Regions from separate parts of the Paenibacillus sp. SAFN-054 genome, predicted to be linked through region 2. Evidence: riboswitches for the same ligand, from Rfam matches in the RefSeq annotation. Region 2 holds a riboswitch; the other holds the start of a gene.

Region 1 (9,976 bases), on a different contig from region 2:
GGATATCCGCGAGTACGATATCGACGTCCTGTCTTTCGCTCAGCTGCTTCAGCGCCTCTTCCCCGTCCCCTGCCTCTCCGATAATCTCGATCTCGCTTGAGGTCAGCGTGATGTATTCGCGCAGCGCCAGTCTGGCCAGCGGCTCGTCATCCACGATAAGCGCCTTGTATTTCCCCATCTTTGCATCCTCCCTACAGCACGTTATTTTAACTGTTCTACCGCCTGGCTCCAGTTCCGGTTTAGCAGCTGCTGCATATCTTCCACGGAAGCGCCGGCGAAAATGTCCTGGGCCGTTTTCTTCTCGTTATACTGCGCTTTGTTCTTCACCATCTCAAAGCGTTCATTCATCCCGTAATACATGAACGGATCGAAGGGGTGTCTGCGTTTGACCTTGTTGAAAAAGGGCTGATCGGACGGAATATTCACCATGGTGGAGGTGTTGCCGGAGTAATTGATGTAATCCTGGTATACTTCGGGACTGTATATCCATTCCAGAAAGGATTTGATCTCATCGACGTTTTTGGAAGCTTTGTTGATTGCCATGTATTGGTCGGGCATTGTGACGGCTTCCAGCGGCTCCCTGGCATCCGATCTCCAAGGAAGGGCAAAAGCATCCAGGTCTTCATCGGTTTTGACGTTAGAAATATAGTCCTGATAATACCACTGGCCGAGCGCGATCATCGCAGCCTTGTTGGACTCAAACAGCTGTTTGGACTCGTCGAATCCGATGCTTAACGCGTCCGAACCCGCCAGCCTGTGCTCAGCGATCGTTTTCAGCAGCTTGGCCGCGGTCTCAAAAGGCGAGTTTCTGCCGAAAGGCTGGAGCGTGTGGGACAAATTGGTGAGGTAATTGGGATCCTTCGAAAGCAGCGGGGGACCGAATTCGATAAAAGGGTAAAAGGTCCAGTCCTCTTTCCCGCCGATCGCAATCGGAATGTACTTGTCATGATTTTTGATCTCTTCGAGCACCTGCACGAATTCGTCCAGCGTTTGCGGAACCTGCAGGTTCAACTCGCGAAAAATACTGGGGTGGTAAAACACGTATTCCGAGAAGGAAACCAGCGGCAAGCCCAGGATATCGCCGTTGTAAACGGCAGGAAAGCGGTTCGACTGGGCTGCCTTGAGCCCATTCAGCGGAAGAAGGGCATCCCGGTATACGGACAAATGAGAAGCCTTTAAGTAAAAAACATCCGGCAAGTCATTGGACGCGAGCCGCACCTTCAGGTACTGGCCGCTGTTATCCGGAATCGTCTCGACCTCTACGGTGACGTTCGGCCGGATCCTGGAGTATTCCTTGACCTTGCTGGTCCAGAACAAAATATCCATCTTCGTCTCCCACATGCCGAATTTGATCTTGACCGGCTGGTCCGGACTGGCTGCCGGAACTCCGCCTCCGTGAAGATTCATAGCCGGATTCAAGGCCATGCGGGACAGCGGCCCACTTCCGCCGATACAAATGAAGGCAAGGAGACAAGCGGCAAGCAGCAGGTTCATCCGTTTCTTCCGAATCATCAGCTTCACTCCCGTTTCCAATGGTTATTGCCGTCGATCAGGCTCTCGCTTCGTCGTCAAGCAAGCTGCTCGTCAGGCTCGCGGATTTGCGGCAGCCGGATGTGGACCACGGTTCCCTGCGGAACATTCGGCTCATACCGCAGACCGTAGTTCGATCCGTAGTGCAGCTGAATCCGTTTATGGACATTCATATTCCCCATTCCGCTGAACGTATGCCTCGGTGTTTCCTCTTCTGCCCGTATCGGCTCCTCCTGCATGCCAACCCCGTTATCGGCGACGGTGATCAGGAGATCCTCCCCATCTGGCTTCGCTGAAATATGGATAAAGCCCTCGTAGTCGATGTCCTTCAGTCCGTGAATAAAGCTGTTTTCCAGAATCGGCTGGATCAGCAGCTTAAGAAGATACAGCCCTTCCGTTCCCGGGTCTATATCCCACTTCGTCACGACGGACTTGCCAAACCGGATTTCCATGATGTACAGATAATGCTTGAGATGATCCACCTCTTCGGCGACGGTCGTGACCAGCCCTCCCCGGTTGAACGAAGATGCAATCAATCTCGTTAGGGCATGGGTCATATTGCGAATATTGTCCGCTTTGCTGATCAGCGCCATGAATTTGATCGAATTCAGCGTATTGATCAGAAAATGCGGATTGATCTGCGACTGCAGGGCGGCAAATTCCGCTTTGCGCTTGTCCACCTCCTGCTGCTCATGCTGCTCCATCAGCTCGCGGATTCTTTCGGTCATGTGATTGAAGGAATGGCCGAGGCTGGCGGTTTCTAGCGTGCCGGCGACCTCTATTTTGGCATTCAGATCCCCATGCGTGACGCGCACCATCTGCCGGAGAAGCTCCAGAATCGGCTTGGTCATATTCGATACGAAATAAAAGGAGATCAGGATAAAGGCAAAAATGATCAGGATCGCCAGGAACCACACGAAGGTATTGACGCTGCGGTAATTGGCCATGAGGTCGGCGTACGGTATTTTCTGCACCACGGCCCAATCCGGGCGGCCCGCATCGACCTTGGCATACGTGATCAGCGTCTTGTCACCGTCCGAATCATCCACATAGGAGCCTTGCTCCATTGCGAACGCGTCGCTCAGGCGGTGCATGGGCAGCTTGCTGCCCCTTTTCAGGATCGTATTGGAGGCGATGATCTCACCCTGCTTGTCGACGATATACAGCGTGGATTCCGTGTTGTCCCGGGACTGCAAAATATGGTCGAACGCGCTGCTCTCAAACGTGAACAGGATCATTTCCAGCTGCGAGGAAGGATTGGAGTAGCCCGGAGACAATGCCGCCACCATCATATAGGGATTATAGTTACCATAAAGAGAGTTTGGCTTCATGCCGATAAAATGAATGAAGTTAGGCTTCTTCAGCGCCGTCTGATACCACTCCTCCTTGCGGATGTCCGCACCTCTTTGCATCAGGTTTTTCAGATAAGAATAGGAAGAGCCGTCATCAAAATAAAAATTGACCGACAGCACGCGGCCCGATACGGAGGCGGTGTATTTCTCGATCAGCACCTTCAACTTATACGTGGCCAGCTGCCTCTGAAACCCGTCCTGCCGGTAAATGTCGTACACCGTGGAAATGACATCCTCATCCAGACCGATGGAAGCAAACAATCCCGAGAGTCGCCCGATCTCCTGGTTGACCGAATAGGCGAGAGCCTCCGCGGTTTGCAGGGAACGGTCGGTATTTTGCTGTAAAATGTCGCGCTTGTAAATGTTCAGGATAATCGAACAGATCAGGAGCATCGGTATAATGACAATGAGGATAAAAAATAGTCTTAATATGGAGGACATTCGCCATTTTTTTCTCATAGAACCCCCTTCTCACCAAAAGGCCTGCGATGCATCGATAGGATTCTATTCCATAGCCCGAATCCAAGTTCCTTTCGGGAGACAAAGGTAGTTGGAATGCGACAAAAACCCGGAAATAAAGGCAAAAAGATTCATCTAGACTTCGAGGGGATTCGCGGATTTACTGCATGAACTGGAGGGGAAACCGGAAGATGCCCCGGAATTTCAGAACCAGACACAAAAAAAAGACCACCAGAGGTGATCTTTTTTCGGTTCACTTTTTGACAAGCCTATTCCTTGAACTGCTTGGTCAGGTTCGCCATTTCAATGGCGGATACGGCCGCATCATACCCCTTGTTGCCCGCTTTGGTGCCCGCCCGTTCCACGGCCTGCTCGATGCTGTCTGTCGTCAATACGCCGAAAATGACCGGGACGCCCGTCTTTAGGCTGGTAGCCGCCACGCCTTTGGCCACCTCGTTGCATACGACATCGTAATGGGAGGTTGCGCCGCGGATAACAGTTCCGAGCGTAATGACGGCGTCATACTTGCCGCTTTCGGCCATTTTGCTTGCGATCAAAGGAATCTCAAACGCTCCAGGCACCCAGGCCACATCGATCTCTTCTTCCCCCGCACCATGCCGCTTCAAACCGTCCAGCGCACCGCCGAGCAGCTTGCTTGTAATGAATTCGTTGAAACGTCCTACCACGATACCGTATTTCAAACCGCTGGAAACCAGGTTACCTTCGAAAATATGTGCCATTCCTGTTCAACCTCTCTGATTTGTAATTTATGATTCCATGCTCAGCATATGTCCTAACTTGGCCTGCTTGGTCTGCAGGTAACGGCTGTTGTCCTCTCGCGCCTCCATTTGGATCGGGACGCGCTCAACGACCTCCAGTCCATGGCCTTCAAGGCCTTTGATCTTTCGAGGGTTGTTGGTTAACAGGCGAATGTGCCGGACACCGAGATCCTTCAGCATTTGCGCCCCGATTCCGTAATCGCGAAGATCCGCCGGGAAGCCCAGCTTAAGATTAGCATCCACCGTATCCAGACCCTGCTCCTGCAGCTCATATGCCTTCAGCTTATTGATGAGACCGATTCCCCGGCCCTCCTGCCGCATGTAGAGCAGCACGCCCGATCCCTCTTCCTCGATCTGCCGGAGTGCAGCGGCGAACTGCGGGCCGCAATCGCAGCGCAGGGAGTGGAACACGTCGCCTGTTAAGCATTCCGAGTGAACCCGTACCAGCACCGGCTTATCGCTGTCAATTGTGCCTTTGACGAGTGCCAAATGCTCTTTATCATCCACCTCATTGGTATAGGCAATCGCCTGGAAAACGCCGAAATCCGTCGGCATTCGGACCTCTGCAGCCCGGTGTACGAGCTCCTCCCGCTGATTGCGGTAATGGATGAGATCCTGGATGGAAATCAGCTTGAGACCGTGCTTCTTCGCAATCCGCTGCAAGTCAGGCAGCCGGGCCATCGTGCCGTCCTCCTTCATGATCTCGCAGATGACGCCTGCGGGAGCCGCGCCGCTTAGCCGGGCCAAATCTACGGCGGCCTCCGTATGGCCTGCCCGCCGGAGCACGCCTCCGTCCTTGGCGATTAGCGGAAACATGTGACCGGGTCTTCGGAAATCACCCGCTGCCGCTGCGGGATCCGCCAGCGCCTTCGCGGTCACCGAACGCTCGCTCGCGGAAATCCCCGTTGTCGTATGAATGAAATCGACCGAGACCGTAAATGCCGTACCGTGATGATCCGTATTTCGGACCGTCATCGGCGCAAGCTCGAGCGCTTCCGCCCGCTCCCTTGCCAGCGGCACGCACACCAGACCGCGACCCTCCGTGATCATGAAATTGATGACCTCGGGCGTCGCCTTCTCCGCCAGTGCTACAAAGTCTCCCTCGTTCTCACGGTCCTCATCGTCCACCACAATGACGATGTTGCCTGACCGGAGCTCTTCAAGTGCATCTTCGATCCGATCGAATTGAATTGGTTCTGTCATGCCATGTCCCCCCTGTGCCTGAACAATTCTTAGTCTATCGCTTTATGCAAAACCGTTCTCTGCCAACGTCTCCAGGCTGATTCCCTTCGCCTGCTGTCTCTCGGATGCCTCGCTGCGTCCCAGCAGCGCATGGACGTATTTTCCGATAATATCGCATTCGAGGTTTACCACTCTGCCGGGCTCGATGCCGTAAAAGGCGGTTTCCGTCAGCGTGTGCGGAATAACGGATATGCTGAAAGTTTCGCCGTCCGTATCCGCTACGGTAAGACTGACGCCATCCACCGTTACCGAACCCTGCGGAATGATATAGGCGGCCATGTCCGGTCTGTCCGGAGCAATCGAGATGATTACCGCATTTTGTTCCTTCCTGACGCTGCGGACCGTGCCGGTCATATCGGCATGCCCCTGGACCAGGTGTCCTCCAAAACGCCCATTGGCTTTCATGGCCCGCTCCAGGTTCAGACGGCTGCCCGGCTTCAGAAGAGCCAGGTTGGAATGCCGGTAAGTCTGCGGAGTCACGTCGACCGAGAATTCATCCTTGCCTATGTTCGTAGCCGTCAGACAAACCCCGTTTACGGCGATGCTGTCGCCGATCCCGATATCGTCCATAATTTTGGATGCCTTGATAACGAGCACCATGGCTTCTCCGTGCCTCGTGATCCTGCCAAGAATACCGATTTCTTCGACCAATCCGGTAAACATCCAGCCTCATCCTCCTTTCCATTGTCATCATTCAAGAATTCGGCCACACCGGTATGCCTGAGATGCGCACATTGTCGCCGATTTGCTCGACTTCCAGCAAATCCAGCTTCGCGGCGTCTCCCATGCGGTGTATCCCTTCAAAGTGAAAGCTACCCGGAGCATCGGCCCCGCCGACGATTTTTGGAGCGAAGTACAGGATAACCCGGTCTACCAGGCGTTCCTTCAACAGGGAGCCGTTCAGTCTTCCCCCGCCCTCGACGAGAATCGATCCGATCTCCATACGGCCCAGCTCCTGCAGAGCCGCCCGCAGATCCACCCTTGGGCCGCTGCCGCAAGGAAGGATCGTAGCCCCCGCCTGCTCCAGCAGCGCTGCCTTGGCCGGATCCGCCTGATTTGTCGTCAGGACAATAACCGGCGCAAGACCGCCACGGATAACCTTGGCATCCGGCAGAAGGGCTAGCCTTGAGTCCACGATGATTCGTATCGGATGCAGGCCGTCCACGCCGTCATGCCTTGTCGTCAATGAGGGATCATCGGCCTGAACCGTTCCGATGCCCACCATGATGGCCTGATGGCGGTGCCGGAGGCTGTGTACCTGAAGTCTCGCCTCCTCATTCGTGATCCACTTGCTGTCTCCCGTATCCGTGGCGATCTTCCCATCTAGCGTACTGGCCGTTTTGATCGTTACGAAGGGCATCCCTGTCGTGATATACTTCGCGAACTTTTCATTCTGCCGAAGTGCTCTTTCCCGCAAGACACCAACCTCTACTTCGATTCCGCTCTGCCTTAACCTTGCAATTCCCGTACCTGCAACCCGAGGATTCGGATCTTCGCAGGCAACCACGACCCGCTTGACCTTGGCCTTCACCAGCAGCTCGCAGCAGGGCGGCGTTCTGCCATAGTGGCTGCACGGCTCCAGCGTAACGTATACCGTGCTGCCATCTGCCTTGTCGCCGGCCATTTGTACGGCGTGCACCTCGGCATGCCCGCTTCCCCGCTGCAGATGCGTTCCCAAGCCGACGACCGCCCCATGGCTCACGATCACGCAGCCCACGACCGGATTGATTCCCGTCTGCCCTTGGGCGCGTTCAGCCATTTCCAATGCCAGTGCCATATAGAATTCGTCGTTCACTACCGGCTCCATGCCTGATTGAACCTCCTCTCCTGGTGAACTGCAACAAAAAAAGCCCTCCGGATCACATCCGGGGGCAGTCTGAGAGTATGTTGAAGACACGCAAATAAAGCTTCCGTCCTCTGCCGGACGGTTCCCGCATACAGGAACGGCAAATAACAGTGCCAATCATCCCGCACATGGCATCGGCAAAGCAAGGCAAATCAAACCCGCCTTCTGCCTGCAACCTGCAAGTGCGTGAAAAAAGACACGTAGCCTCAGCTTTATTGGCGGCCTCGCATGCACGATATGTACCATGCGCTTCCTCTCCTTCTCCCATCCAGACTTTACTGTCGGTCCCGGATTTACACCAGGTCCACCGTCCGCCAAGCTTCACAGCCTCGCGTCCGGGTCACGGACTGAGATGCCGCCGATTCATGGCCCTAAGCCAGGAAGCAACCTGCATCATCACCGCCGGTAGGGAATTTCACCCAACCCCGAAGGATCAACCAATATTTGCTTATGAAAGAAAACTTACCTGAATCGTCAGTCGGCTTTCTTAAAGGAATGGTAACATCGGTTTTCCTAAAATGCAACCCCTCCACCTCCGTCCCCGACCTGAGCATGCAGCGCAAAAAGCCACCTTTCTCCTGCAGCGGCAGGAAAAAAGCGGCTCTTTCGGCCGAGCGGAAATGAAGTTTTTTCCTTTATTCCGCTCCGATTTGATTGTAATTACTCAGCGTCCCACACCTTAACTTCTTTCATGCGGTCGCCTTGCTTCACGGCATCGATGAGTTCCATGCCTTTGGTCACTTTGCCGAACACGGTGTGCACGCCATCAAGATGCGGCTGCGGCTCGTACACGATGAAGAACTGGCTGCCGCCGGTGTTGCGTCCGGCATGCGCCATCGACAATACGCCTTTGGTATGCTTCGTTGTGTTTGTAGCGGTTTCGCAATCGATCGTGTACCCTGGGCCGCCCATTCCGTTGCCGTTCGGACATCCGCCTTGAGCGACAAAGCCCGGAATGACGCGGTGGAAGGACAATCCGTTGTAAAAGCCGGAGTTTGCCAGCTTTTCAAAGTTTGCTACTGTGTTCGGTGCTTCTTCTGGCAGAAATTCTATTTCAACAACTCCACCATTTTCGAGTTCAATCGTACCCTTTTTCATGCAGAATCACTTCCTAATCGATATTTTTAGTAAGGGGCCCGAAGGGCCTGTCCTTTTTTCATCTCGCTTCTGATTGTATCTTACTTTACTGCCTTTTTGCAATTGGATAGAACGCTCTTCTGATGATCCATGAATCTGTCTGCTCTGCTCATAACTCGAAAGCTCGGCGGTTTCGCCAACTTGCAAGCAGCACAAAAAGGATCATTTCCGCATTCCCCAACACAGAAATGATCCTTTTTGCGTTTTTGTTCTTCACCAATTCTTGCTTTGCTGCCGGCTGTCCTATTTCAGAACAGCCTGCTTGCTGATCCGCTCAGGCACCATGTCGTTGCCGATGATATCCTGAAGCGTTTCGCGGCGCACGACCAGATCGCTTTCGCCCTGATTCACGAATACGACCGCCGGGCGGCGAATCCGGTTGTAGTTGCTGGCCATGGAATAGTTGTACGCTCCCGTGCAGGAGACAGCCAGCAAATCACCGCTGTTCACCTTAGGCAGGTCCAGATCCCAGATCAGCATGTCACCGCTCTCGCAGCACTTCCCGGCAACGGAAACCGTTTCTGTGGCAGACTCGTTGGCACGGTTCGCGAGCACAGCTTCGTACTTCGATTCATACAAAGCAGGGCGCGGATTATCCGTCATGCCTCCGTCGACGGCCACATATTTGCGGACGCCTGGAATATCCTTGCTAGTTCCTACAGTGTACAGTGTCGTTCCGGCATCTCCGACGATGCTGCGGCCCGGCTCGACCCAAATTTCAGGCAGCTCGGCGGACCATCCGGTAAAATGCGTTTTAACCGCATCGGTGATCGCTTGAACATACTGCGAAACTTCAAGCGGCGTGTCGCCATCGACATAACGAATGCCGAAACCCCCGCCCAGGTTGACCACTTGGAAGCTTACGCCGAGTTCTCCGTGAACCCGCTGCGCGAATTCAGCCACTCGTTGGACAGCCATCTCAAAGCCTTCCACCTCGAAAATCTGCGACCCGATGTGCGAATGCACGCCGAGCAAATCCAGGTTGGATTGTTCGGATGCAAGCTTTACGGCTTCAAACGCGGATCCGTTTCCGATATCAAACCCGAATTTCGAATCGGTTTGACCGGTCGAGATGTATTCATGCGTATGGGCTTCAACCCCTGGCGTTACACGAAGCAAAATCTGAACGCGCACATTTTTCTCCGCTGCCACGGCATTGAGGAGATGAAGCTCCACCAAGTTGTCCACAACGAAGCAGCCGATTTCGGCATCGATTGCCATTTCGATTTCTTCGAGCGTCTTATTGTTGCCGTGGAAATGAATTCGCTTGGCCGGAAATCCTGCCTGCAATGCCGTGTACAACTCTCCGTCGGAAACGACGTCGAGCGACATGCCTTCCTGATCCGCGATACGGCACATGGCCATGACGCAGAACGCTTTGCTCGCATAAGCGACCTGGAATTTCAATCCCGATGCGCGGAAAGCGGACACGTACTGCTGGCAGCGCTGGCGCACAAGCTCTTCATCAACGATATAGAGCGGCGTTCCATATTTGGCTTTGAGATCCGTAACGTCGCATCCGCCGATTTCCAGATGCCCTGCTGCATTTATTTGACTTGTACCATGTAAGAACATATTCAGCATCCCTTCGCTTTCTATGGAACATGTATAGATTCCATCTGAACTTTTAC
Region 2 (9,976 bases):
ACGAGAATTGTTCTGCTAGCTCTGCCGGCGGCTGCACCTGAATCCGCTTGCCGATCCATTTGCCGAAAAGCGGTCCGGCTACAATCGCCGTTGGAATGCCCACAATCAGGGAATATAGGATGGTTTTACCCAAATCCGCCTTGAAAGCATCAATCGCAATCATCGGAGCCGGATGCGGCGGAACCAAGCCGTGCACGGTGGACAAGCCCGCCAGAATCGGAATGCCAATCTGCAGGAGCGACATTTTCGTTTTGCGTGCAACGGTAAATATGATCGGAATCAGCAAAATAACGCCGACCTCAAAAAATACGGGAATACCGACGATGAACCCGACAATCATCATCGCCCAGTGCACGCGCTTCTCGCCGAAACGGTCAACGAGCGTCGTCGCGATCTGCTCTGCCCCGCCGGACTCGGCCATCATCTTCCCGAGCATCGTGCCTAGGCCGATAACGATTGCTATGGTCCCGAGCGTTCCTCCAAGGCCGCTGGTGACGGAATCGACGATATCAAGCGGTTTCATGCCTGTCAGGAAACCAAGAATCAAAGCGGACAGCAAAAGCGTAACAAATGGATTCCATTTGATTTTTGCAATAAATACAATCAAAAATGCAATGGCGATTAAAGTCCAAACAATGAGCGTCCAATTGTGGCTCAATCCGAAAATACTGGACATCCGGATGCCTCCCTTTTACGTTTCGTGAATTTATGAATAGGTTCTAAATATGATACCCATTTATCCAACATTTGATTTCCATCCAGTATACTTGTCGACAACTTAAAGCGGCATGTTCCGTCGAACATGCGCAAGGCCCCAAGAGGAAGACCGGTTATTGGCCTGGAATGCTGCGGTGCAGCGTCTTCCGGGAATCGGCAAAATAATCCTGGACCACCTGCTCCACCACGTTTGTGCTGTGGGACTCCAGTCCCTTCATGATTTTGTGGTGTTTTTCAATGACCGTATGCAGCTTCTCTTCCCCTCTGGAAAAGATTTCATCCGTCGTAATCAGCATCACGGTCATGACGATCGGACGAATGCTTTTCCATAAATGCAGAATGCGGTTATGACTGGCCGCGGTAATGATCGTTTCATGGAAGGACAAATCCTGATACGAGAATTCCACTGCATCGTTGTGCTTCATCGCCAGCTCCATCTTGTCCACAATCCGCCGCAAATGGCTCAAGAGCTCCGTGACATCCGTTTGCGCCAGCCGCTGCTGTACGAAGCTTTCAATGAGAAAGCGGACGTCGTAAAGCTCCTCCACATCGTCCATGCTCAAGCCAAGCACCACGGCCCCCATGCGCTCCAGGCGGATCAGCCCTTCGCCGGACAGCGCCTTTAACGCCTCACGGACCGGGGAGCGGCTTGTGCCGAATTCGGACGCCACCCAATTCTCCGATATGATCTCGCCGGTTTTGATGGTTCCATTGATGATGCGGAGCCTGAGTTCGCAGGCGATTGTTTCGCCAAGAGACGCATTTTGCAACCAGGCAGAAGGATACTGCAGCATGAGACAACTCTCCTATTTGATGATCCTGCAAAAAGCGGCTCGCAGGCTAAGCCTGCTCTTTTTTTTGCAAGATTCGATAATGTAAACGCTAGTAGGATTTTATCATAATCGTGCCATGCCGTTCCATTCGTTTCATGCCCTCGTGTTAGATAACGTTTTCATGGTGGACCGAAAAAATAATTTTTTTGCGAAGCCAAGCATTTTACAATCCTTTTTGTAGACCTATAAGTCAAGGTACTATCAAGACTTTTTGAATTCTGCGATCGCTGAGAAGTTCAATGTATACTTGTCGACAACTTAAAGCCTTATTTATTTTAATGCAGAACCTGACATATGTAAATATATGTGCTGAAAGCGTTCTTATGCAATAATTGGCAGGTTGTTCGCCCGTTTTATATCCTCATTTGGTGGCAGCACACAGCACCGGAGAGGGAAAACGTGGACTCCTCGCGGCGCCATTATTCTGGAATAATTTAGTTTAATCCTCTCCAAACCGGCTTAAAAATATTTTACAAGGAACAAATTCATTGCGGGCTTATGCATGATGATGCTGGAATGGGTGCAACAATTTGGTAGTAAAATCGTCTGTAATGTCGCATCGATAAATGAAATTACGTCAAAATAAATTAACGTCAAAGGAGTTATAAGTATGAAAAAGCATATATCCTCCGTCCTGCTAAGCCTCATGCTCTGCTTTTCGGTCTTCGCTTCATTCGCCGGAGCTTCGGGGACCCCGACATCCAAAGCCGCAACAGGAACTGACAGCAAAGTGAAAGCTCCCCTTGGGAAGCTCCGAGCCGAACAATTCATGTTTGGATACACCGATTCAAGCGGCAAGCAGATCCTCGGACTGACCGGAGATCCGGAGAAGAAAGTGCCCGCTCCCAAAACGCTGGTGTCCGTCCTGTATGCGCCGGGCAAACCGTTTAGCGTGAGCTATGTAAAACATCAAAAAGGCTCGGATCAAAGTGATGGCAGGCAAAATGCCGTTAATTTCAAAAATGACGAAGGAGAACTGTTCAAGGTAACCGCCGCGGGCAAGCTGGCAAGCGATTCGAGCGTCCTGCTCGCCACGAAAAACGCGTTCCAGGGCCACACGATGCTCACCCTTCAATCGCTGCAAAAAGAAAAATTCAGTAAGAAGACCATCCAAGCGATCGAGAAGGCGAAAAAACGCAAGGTGGCCAGTCAGAGCCTGATCGCAGCCACGCCGTCCGGTACCCAAATCGGAATCGTCCGATTCGTCCAGGGGAGCGGCAAACCGCTTGCCAGCCTGGTCCTTGCCGATCAAGGCGGTATGGTATTCAAGGATTTCGTCGGCAGCAAGGATCCGATGTCGACTTGGCGCGTGGACGATGGCGGAGAAATCAGCGCCGAGCAATTTCATCTGCTGTTCGCCTCTTACAGCAAGGCCGGTTATGCGCTAGCCTACGAATGGTACGGCACAGAGGGAACCAACCTGTCCCTCGTGCAGCAACAGGGCATGCAGTTTCGCGTCATCCAAGAAGCCGGACGTTATCAGTCTCCTTACTGACGCGCGGCCTCTCTTTCCATTCAAATGAGAGGCCGGATCAAACAAAGGATGGAGTCCCGCACGGGGCTCCATCCTTTGTTTGCTTTCCCCCGCTCTTGGCATCCGTCAAAAGAAAAGGCCGCCCGATGACGGGACGGCTCAGAATACGCTGCATAAGACTTTTACGTTTATTCGGCGCTTCGGCGCGAAATAGCGAACAATGCGGCCCAGATCAGCACAAATCCGCAAGCCTGGGCGATGGTTACCACTTCGTTGAAGACGATCCAGTTGATCAGGACGCCGACCATCGGGAAGCTAAGCTCCGCCAGCGTGGCTACGGAGGCCTTCGTTGTCGTCAGCCCTTTATAATAGACCAGAAGGCTGAACAATCCCGGCAGCAGCGCCTGCCCAAGCAGATTGAGGGATACCGCTGCAAGCGGCCCCGCTCCCGTCGGAATCTGCCACGGATCGCCTTGGTTAATCGTAATGCCGATAAGCAGAGGCAGGGCCAGGATGAAGCGCAGCGAGGTGACGGTTTCGTATTCCATTTTGCCGACCATCAAGCGGCCCATGACGGTGGAACCGCCCCAAAGCGCTGCCGCGCCAAGGGAGAGCAGGCTCCCTACTTTGACGAAATCATTCATATGTCCAAACGGGAATGTAAAGCCGAAGGTCAGCAGGTACGTTCCAGCCAAAGCAAGAACGAGCAGAAAGCCGAACTGTTTCGGGAGCTTTTCCTTCAGCAGCATGCGCGCCATGAGAATGGCGAATATCGGCTGCAGCTTCTGCAGCAGCAGCACCGCGTTCAAATTCCCGTGGGTCAGTCCGAGCGTAAAGAGTATCGTTGCAATCGCCGAGCCGCCCCAGGACAGGAACAGCAGCGCGCCGATGTGGCGCATTTTGAGTCCTTTCATTTCGGCACGATGCTTCCATAATACCGGTGCCACGAACAGCGCGATAACGAGATGTTCGAGCAGAACAATCTGCGTCGGCGTGATATGCTCCCGGAGAAGGATAATCCGGAAGAGCGGATCCGCCCCCCATAATGCCGCCCCGAGAACGACCAGCCAAAAGCCGGTTTTCGGACGGTCCGCCTGCTTGCGCGCGGCGGGTTTCAACTTGATCTTGCTGCTTACGTTTTCCATTTTCTTGATCCCCTTGCCTGAATACGGAGTCAACATTGGAAAACCCCCGCATATCGACATAACTCGACACTACGGGGGCTGATCAAATAAGCCTGCCGAAATGATAAAATTTCGGACAAACCTATTTCTTTGATCTTCTCCCATCCGGACTTTACCGTCGGCCCTGGAATCTCACCAGGTCAGTCGCTGCTTATCATAAATCCAAAACAGCGAGTCGCGGGCTTGACGTCTGTCTGCCATAAAGGCAAAGGACGCTCACCGCCGGTCAGGAATTTCACCTTACCCCGAAGATCCATATTCATATTTTTAGTATTGGTTAATCAGATCATACCATGATTTCACATCATCGTATGTTAAAGCCATCACAATGGTTACTTACGATAGTATAGCACATATCTCAGTCATAGTGTCGGATTTTTTAATAACGATTTTTTCCCAGCCATCAAAATTTTCAATCGACCATGCCGGACCTCGCGCCCCTCCATGAGAAAGGACTGCTGCCTCAGGTTCTCCTGACGGAAGCAGTCCTTTTAATATGTCACACCCAATGAATATTACCGCATGCCGTCCGCCTGCTTCATGACCTGCACATACCGGATCAGCTCCGCTTTCTGCTGCTCGATCGAACGTATGCGCCCCGACAGGCCCGTAAAAAAGGTTTCTACGTAGTCGCGCGTCACGTTCGCCGATTGGCCGGCCCATTCATCCAGCCTTTGATAGAGGCTTCGCGCCTCCTGCTCGTCGGATTGGATTCGGCCAAGCAGCCAGCTGAGCTCCCGCTCTGCCTGAAGCAGATCGTCCAGCTCCACAAGGATTTCGCCGTTCACCTGTTATCCTCCCTTCGTTATCCCGATATGATTCCGTTGTTAGATGCATCCGCCTGCTGAAACTGCTCCGCCTTCAACTGGATAAAGCCCAGGAACGTCGTCGTTTGCTGCACATGCCACTGGGTCAGCTCGGCAATGGAAGCGTCCAGCTGCTCCACCAGCGGCTGCAATCTGCGGCTGTGGCTGGAATGCATATACTTCATCAGCTTCGCCCGGACGGTCTGCATATCGGCACTGATCTGCTGCGCATTCCGGCTCCATTTTTCCGCAACGCTGCTCAGCTCTTCGGGAGTGACCCTGATCAATCCGCCGCCGGCTCCCCCCATCGCGGCCATCTTGGCAAATCTCTGCATTTTTTCGTAGGCAGTCATTTCCATCATCCCGAAGGAATCAGGCATTCGCGGCGCACCGTCAACCCGTTCCCCGGTCTGGTCATCGTACAGAGGATTTTTGATATAACCATTCTCATCGAATTTATATCGCTTCAGGCTATGGTAATTGGGTCCGCCGAACGTATTCTTCACCTTGTCGAGCAAGCTGACGCCTTCGTTCGCATCCTCGTAATTGGAATCCACATAATAGGTCGAACCCACATGGCGGTCGTATCCTCCCAGCGTACCGCTGCCTACGACGTCGCCGGGATGGGCATAGTTTATGATCTGCGAATCGAATTCTCCGGCCTCCGCCTTGCGTCTTGCGCTTGCGGACAGGCTGCCCATCACCGAAGGGGCGCTGAAGGTCACGGCGGAGAGGCCTGTATAAGCGGCCGCATACTGCGCATTCCCTCCGCCAAGGGAGTGGCCGGTCAAGGAGAAATCCAGATTGCCGTATTTGTCCCGCATCTTGTTGGCGTAATCCTCCGCCTGGTACAGCTGGTTATCGCCGTTAAACGTTTTATCGAGGTTCCTCCCCGCCTCGTCGGCCCAGTCCTTGACCTTCGTGATGCCCGTCTTGTCCTGAAAGCTTTGGACGGCGTCATCCCATGGATGCTTCACCTCGAAGGTTTGGTCGATTTTGCGGCCGAGCTCCCGGGCACCGATCCCGCCGTCGGCCAAATAGTCCGGTACGGAATCCATCAGCCCCTTGGCACCCTCCGTTCCGCGGTAGGCAATGACAGCTTGCTTGGTATCGGGATTATAAAAAGTAACGGCGTCAAAGCCGGAAGTATAATCATTCGCCGGATTCTCGAGTACCTCCCACCCCGGGAGTTCCTGCGGCTTGCTCCCCTTTTTCAAATCGGAGTAGGCGAGGTCCGACATGGTTTTATACATTTCATCCGTAATTTCAGGCGACTTGCTCAAACGTACTCCTCCTCACATCTTTCTAACGAACCGCATTATTTCGCCTTATCCCTTTTCGCGAACGGATCGATTCCCTTGGCACGAATGGCCTTCTCAAGCTCGGGACTCATCACGAAATTGGATGTCTTCTTATCCTCGTAATCGACGGATATATTGAAGCTTTCATCGGGATGACCGGTGACATGGCCTTCCATCATGATTTTGGGTGATATGTATTCCGCCAGCCTCTCCTGTTTCGTGATTTCTACGCCCAGATCGTATTCACTTTTGAAATATTGAATCGCGATCGCCTTGGCCTCTTCCATTTGGCTGGCTTTTTCCGTCTTACTCACGCTTTGACAACCTCCCAGCAGCAAAATAATCGTCATCATAAGAGCGATAGTCCAAATGTAACGACGAATGACCATCAGTCCTCTCTAACCCTTTTTTTTAAAATTAAACATGATTGGCACTTATTAATCCAGTGTCTGGAAAAAAATCAGGAGTTTTTAACCAATTCTGCTCAAAAAATAAGACTAAGGGCTGATACGTTCCGGTCTTAATCCTTTACCTGCACGGCCTCACAAAAAAAGAACTGAAGGATGTCCCCTCAGCTCATGTTTTTCCCATAGTAAATTTCATCCATTTCCTGCGTGATGCGTTCCGTGATTTCTTCCTGCTCCCCGTCACTCAGCTTGTCCTTGGTGTATCCGAAAAGATAATTGTCGAGGTCGAACTCCCTGAGCTTGCATTTGGTATGGAATATATGCTCCTGGTATACGTTCACGTCAATCATGTCGTACATGTCCTTCACTTTATCCGGAATGTAGTTCTGGATCGAGTTGATATCATGGTCGATGAACAACTTGTGACCGTTAATGTCGCGCGTAAAGCCGCGCACCCGATAATCGATCGTCATGATATCCGTATCGAAGGAATGGATGAGGTAGTTCAATGCTTTCAGCGGAGAGATCTCCCCGCATGTGGACACGTCAATGTCTGCCCGGAAGGTGCTGATGCCTTCGTCCGGATGAAACTCGGGATAGGTGTGCACGGTGATATGGCTTTTGTCCAAGGCCATGACGACCGAGTCCGGAAGCGGACCCGGGGACTCCGTGTAAGACTCCTTCGGCACCTCGACCACCGGACCCTCTGACACGAGAATCGTAACGCTCGCCCCTTGGGGCACGTAATCCTGTTTCGCTATATTAAGCACATGCGCGCCGATTATATCCGATACATGCTTCAGAATGGCCGTAAGCCGTTCTGCGTTATATTGTTCATCGATGTATTCCAGATAAGCTTCGCGTTCTTCCTTGGTCCGGGTAAAGCAAATATCGTACATATTGAAGGCTAACGATTTCGTAAGATTGTTAAAGCCATGCAGCTTCACATGCTGTTCAGGCGTTATTTTCATCCTTCCTTCACCTCGCTGTGTCTCGTATTCACTGCCTAATATTCCCTTCAGATAGCGGGCTATCCATACCGGTTTATTTAAACTTTTTACCCAATCCGCTCGCCCGGAAACCACAACAGCCCGAAAGAAGCAGATGCTTCCCGGGCTGCCGCCTTTGTCGCCAAGCCGCTTATTCGATCACGAACTCACGGTATTTCTCATAGTCCATCTGTCTGCATTCCAGGGACAGGAGCGTCCCATCATTCTCATACTCGGTTTCCACAATATCCGCATGCTCATTCAGGTATGATACCACTTGTCCCTGATCATATGGAATCAGCATCCGGCACTGGACGTAATCCTTGAAAATAAAGCCCCGGATAAGGGTTACGAGCTCATCGATGCCGATGCGCGGTTTAGCTGCCAGATAGATGCTGTTCTCCTGCACTTCCGGAATCGCATGGCCGGCAAGATCGCATTTATTATACGCAAAGATGGTCGGGATGCCGGTAACTCCGATATCCTTCAGCGTATTTTCGGTAATCTGAATCAGCTGGTCGTGCTTCTCGTTCGCGTAATCGACCACATGAATGAGCAGATCCGCCTCAGCGACCTCCTCGAGCGTAGACCGGAACGCCTTGACCAGGTGATGCGGCAGCTTGCTGACGAAGCCGACGGTATCGGTAAGCAGGAAGCTCTTGTTGTCTTCCAGCTGAATGCCCCGCACCGAGGTTTCCAGCGTCGCGAACAGCATATCCTTCTCAAACACCGTCTTCTCGCTGCCCATGCCGCCTGCCCCGAACTTCTCGAGCATGGCGTTCATAATCGTCGATTTGCCGGCGTTTGTGTATCCGACCAGGGAAACGACGGGCAGCGCGTTTTTCTTGCGCTGTTTGCGCTGCGTCTGACGCTGGAATACGAGCGACTCCAGCTCCTTGTTCAGCGCGGTAATTTTCTCTTCGATCCGGCGGCGGTCCAGCTCCAGCCTCGTTTCCCCGGCGCCCTTGTTCTTCGTGCCGACGCCGCCGCTTTGGCGCCCGAGCGATTCGCGCAGCCCGATCAAACGCGGCAGCATGTACTGCAGCTGGGCCACTTCAACTTGCAGCTGGGCTTCACGGGTTTTGGCCCGTTTCTCGAAGATGTCGAGAATGAGGATCGTACGGTCGATGACCTTACAGTCCAGATCCGCTTCGAGATTCCGGAGCTGCGACGGTGACAGCTCATCATTGAAAATAATCAGGTTCGCCTCCAGCCCCCTGTAAAGGCCCGAAAGTTCATCCACCTTGCCTGTACCGATGTAGTGGGACTTGTTCACCCGCTCCATGTTTTGCGTCAGCTGCCCGACCACTTCGACTCCGCAGGCTTCCGCCAGATTGCCGAGCTCCTCCATCGAATATTCGAAATCCTGCTGATGGTTCAAATTGACGCCGACGAGTACGGCGCGTTGTTCAAGCTGTTCCAGTTGTTCCATACATAAGCCCTCCATGGTTATATTATTGGTGAAAAAAAGCAAAAAAACCGCAGGCCTCCGGCTGTGGTTTGAGCGAACGACAAAATGCAGCGTTCAAATAGACGCTTCATCTCGGTACGGTTGGTTGTATAACAGCCCCGGAAATTCCGGAGCTATAAAGATATCCGAAAACAGCAAAGGAGGGGCCACGAAGCCTCTCCTGCTGCACCCTTGCATGTTCGTCGCCAAAATGGCCGCCAGAACATGACTGCATACTATGTGGGTTCATCGAAGATATGCATACCAATCCCGTTCGCTCCGCATAGACGCGAGAGCCTTTGAGCACTATTCAATTAGCGGCACAAAGTGAAGAAACGGAATTTAATATTGATCATCTTCACGAACCCTCCGATCATTGTAATTGTTTCCATGTTAGCACATCAGATCCATTTTCACAACAACCATGGGAAGCTAACACCAAAAAACACAGCCGCTTATGGAAGCAGCTGTGCCATTGGGTGTGTTCACGAATTGCCCGGTATTCATATTTATGCATCCGGTATTTTGCTCACCGTCGTGCGGTTCCGGCCGTCTTTTTTGGACTGATACAAGGCTTCGTCCGCCCGTTTAACCAGCTCCTGAGCAGAACGCCCGTGAACGGGGAACGCCGAAATGCCGGCAGAGAGCGTAATCGGGGTACCCGACGGACTCTTCGTCCGCGTCAGCTGTTCTCGCAGCTTCTCCGCCATATCCTTGGCCCTGCCGAGGCCGCAGTGTTTGACGAGAATGCCGAACTCCTCGCCGCCATAGCGGAAGCACAGATCGTCTTCGGTGACCATCAGCTTCATGATCCG

What was found. A riboswitch is a leader RNA that binds a small molecule or an ion and turns the genes downstream of it on or off. The one in region 2 is predicted to bind FMN.
Region 1: it holds a riboswitch for FMN, as region 2 does, so the genes downstream of both, ribD (bifunctional diaminohydroxyphosphoribosylaminopyrimidine deaminase/5-amino-6-(5-phosphoribosylamino)uracil reductase RibD) here and ACTHPM_RS22845 (DMT family transporter) in region 2, are expected to answer to the same signal.

Annotation. Positions count from the first base shown of each region.
Region 1 covers NZ_JBQCKS010000001.1:1,932,352-1,942,327, forward strand. Annotated here, with positions in the region: gene ACTHPM_RS08735 (helix-turn-helix domain-containing protein) at 1-178, opposite strand, end outside; gene ACTHPM_RS08740 (ABC transporter substrate-binding protein) at 202-1,512, opposite strand; gene ACTHPM_RS08745 (sensor histidine kinase) at 1,569-3,341, opposite strand; gene ribH (6,7-dimethyl-8-ribityllumazine synthase) at 3,611-4,081, opposite strand; gene ACTHPM_RS08755 (bifunctional 3,4-dihydroxy-2-butanone-4-phosphate synthase/GTP cyclohydrolase II) at 4,109-5,323, opposite strand; gene ribE (riboflavin synthase) at 5,366-6,025, opposite strand; gene ribD (bifunctional diaminohydroxyphosphoribosylaminopyrimidine deaminase/5-amino-6-(5-phosphoribosylamino)uracil reductase RibD) at 6,057-7,169, opposite strand; FMN riboswitch at 7,461-7,645, opposite strand; gene ACTHPM_RS08770 (peptidylprolyl isomerase) at 7,869-8,306, opposite strand; gene lysA (diaminopimelate decarboxylase) at 8,589-9,920, opposite strand.
Region 2 covers NZ_JBQCKS010000005.1:358,294-368,269, forward strand. Annotated here, with positions in the region: gene ACTHPM_RS22830 (GntP family permease) at 1-676, opposite strand, end outside; gene ACTHPM_RS22835 (GntR family transcriptional regulator) at 831-1,508, opposite strand; gene ACTHPM_RS22840 (hypothetical protein) at 2,161-3,045, shown strand; gene ACTHPM_RS22845 (DMT family transporter) at 3,213-4,169, opposite strand; FMN riboswitch at 4,298-4,465, opposite strand; gene ACTHPM_RS22850 (hypothetical protein) at 4,724-4,996, opposite strand; gene ACTHPM_RS22855 (lipase family protein) at 5,014-6,297, opposite strand; gene ACTHPM_RS22860 (hypothetical protein) at 6,333-6,629, opposite strand; gene speD (adenosylmethionine decarboxylase) at 6,887-7,693, opposite strand; gene hflX (GTPase HflX) at 7,863-9,134, opposite strand; gene ACTHPM_RS22875 (sensor domain-containing diguanylate cyclase) at 9,671-9,976, opposite strand, start outside.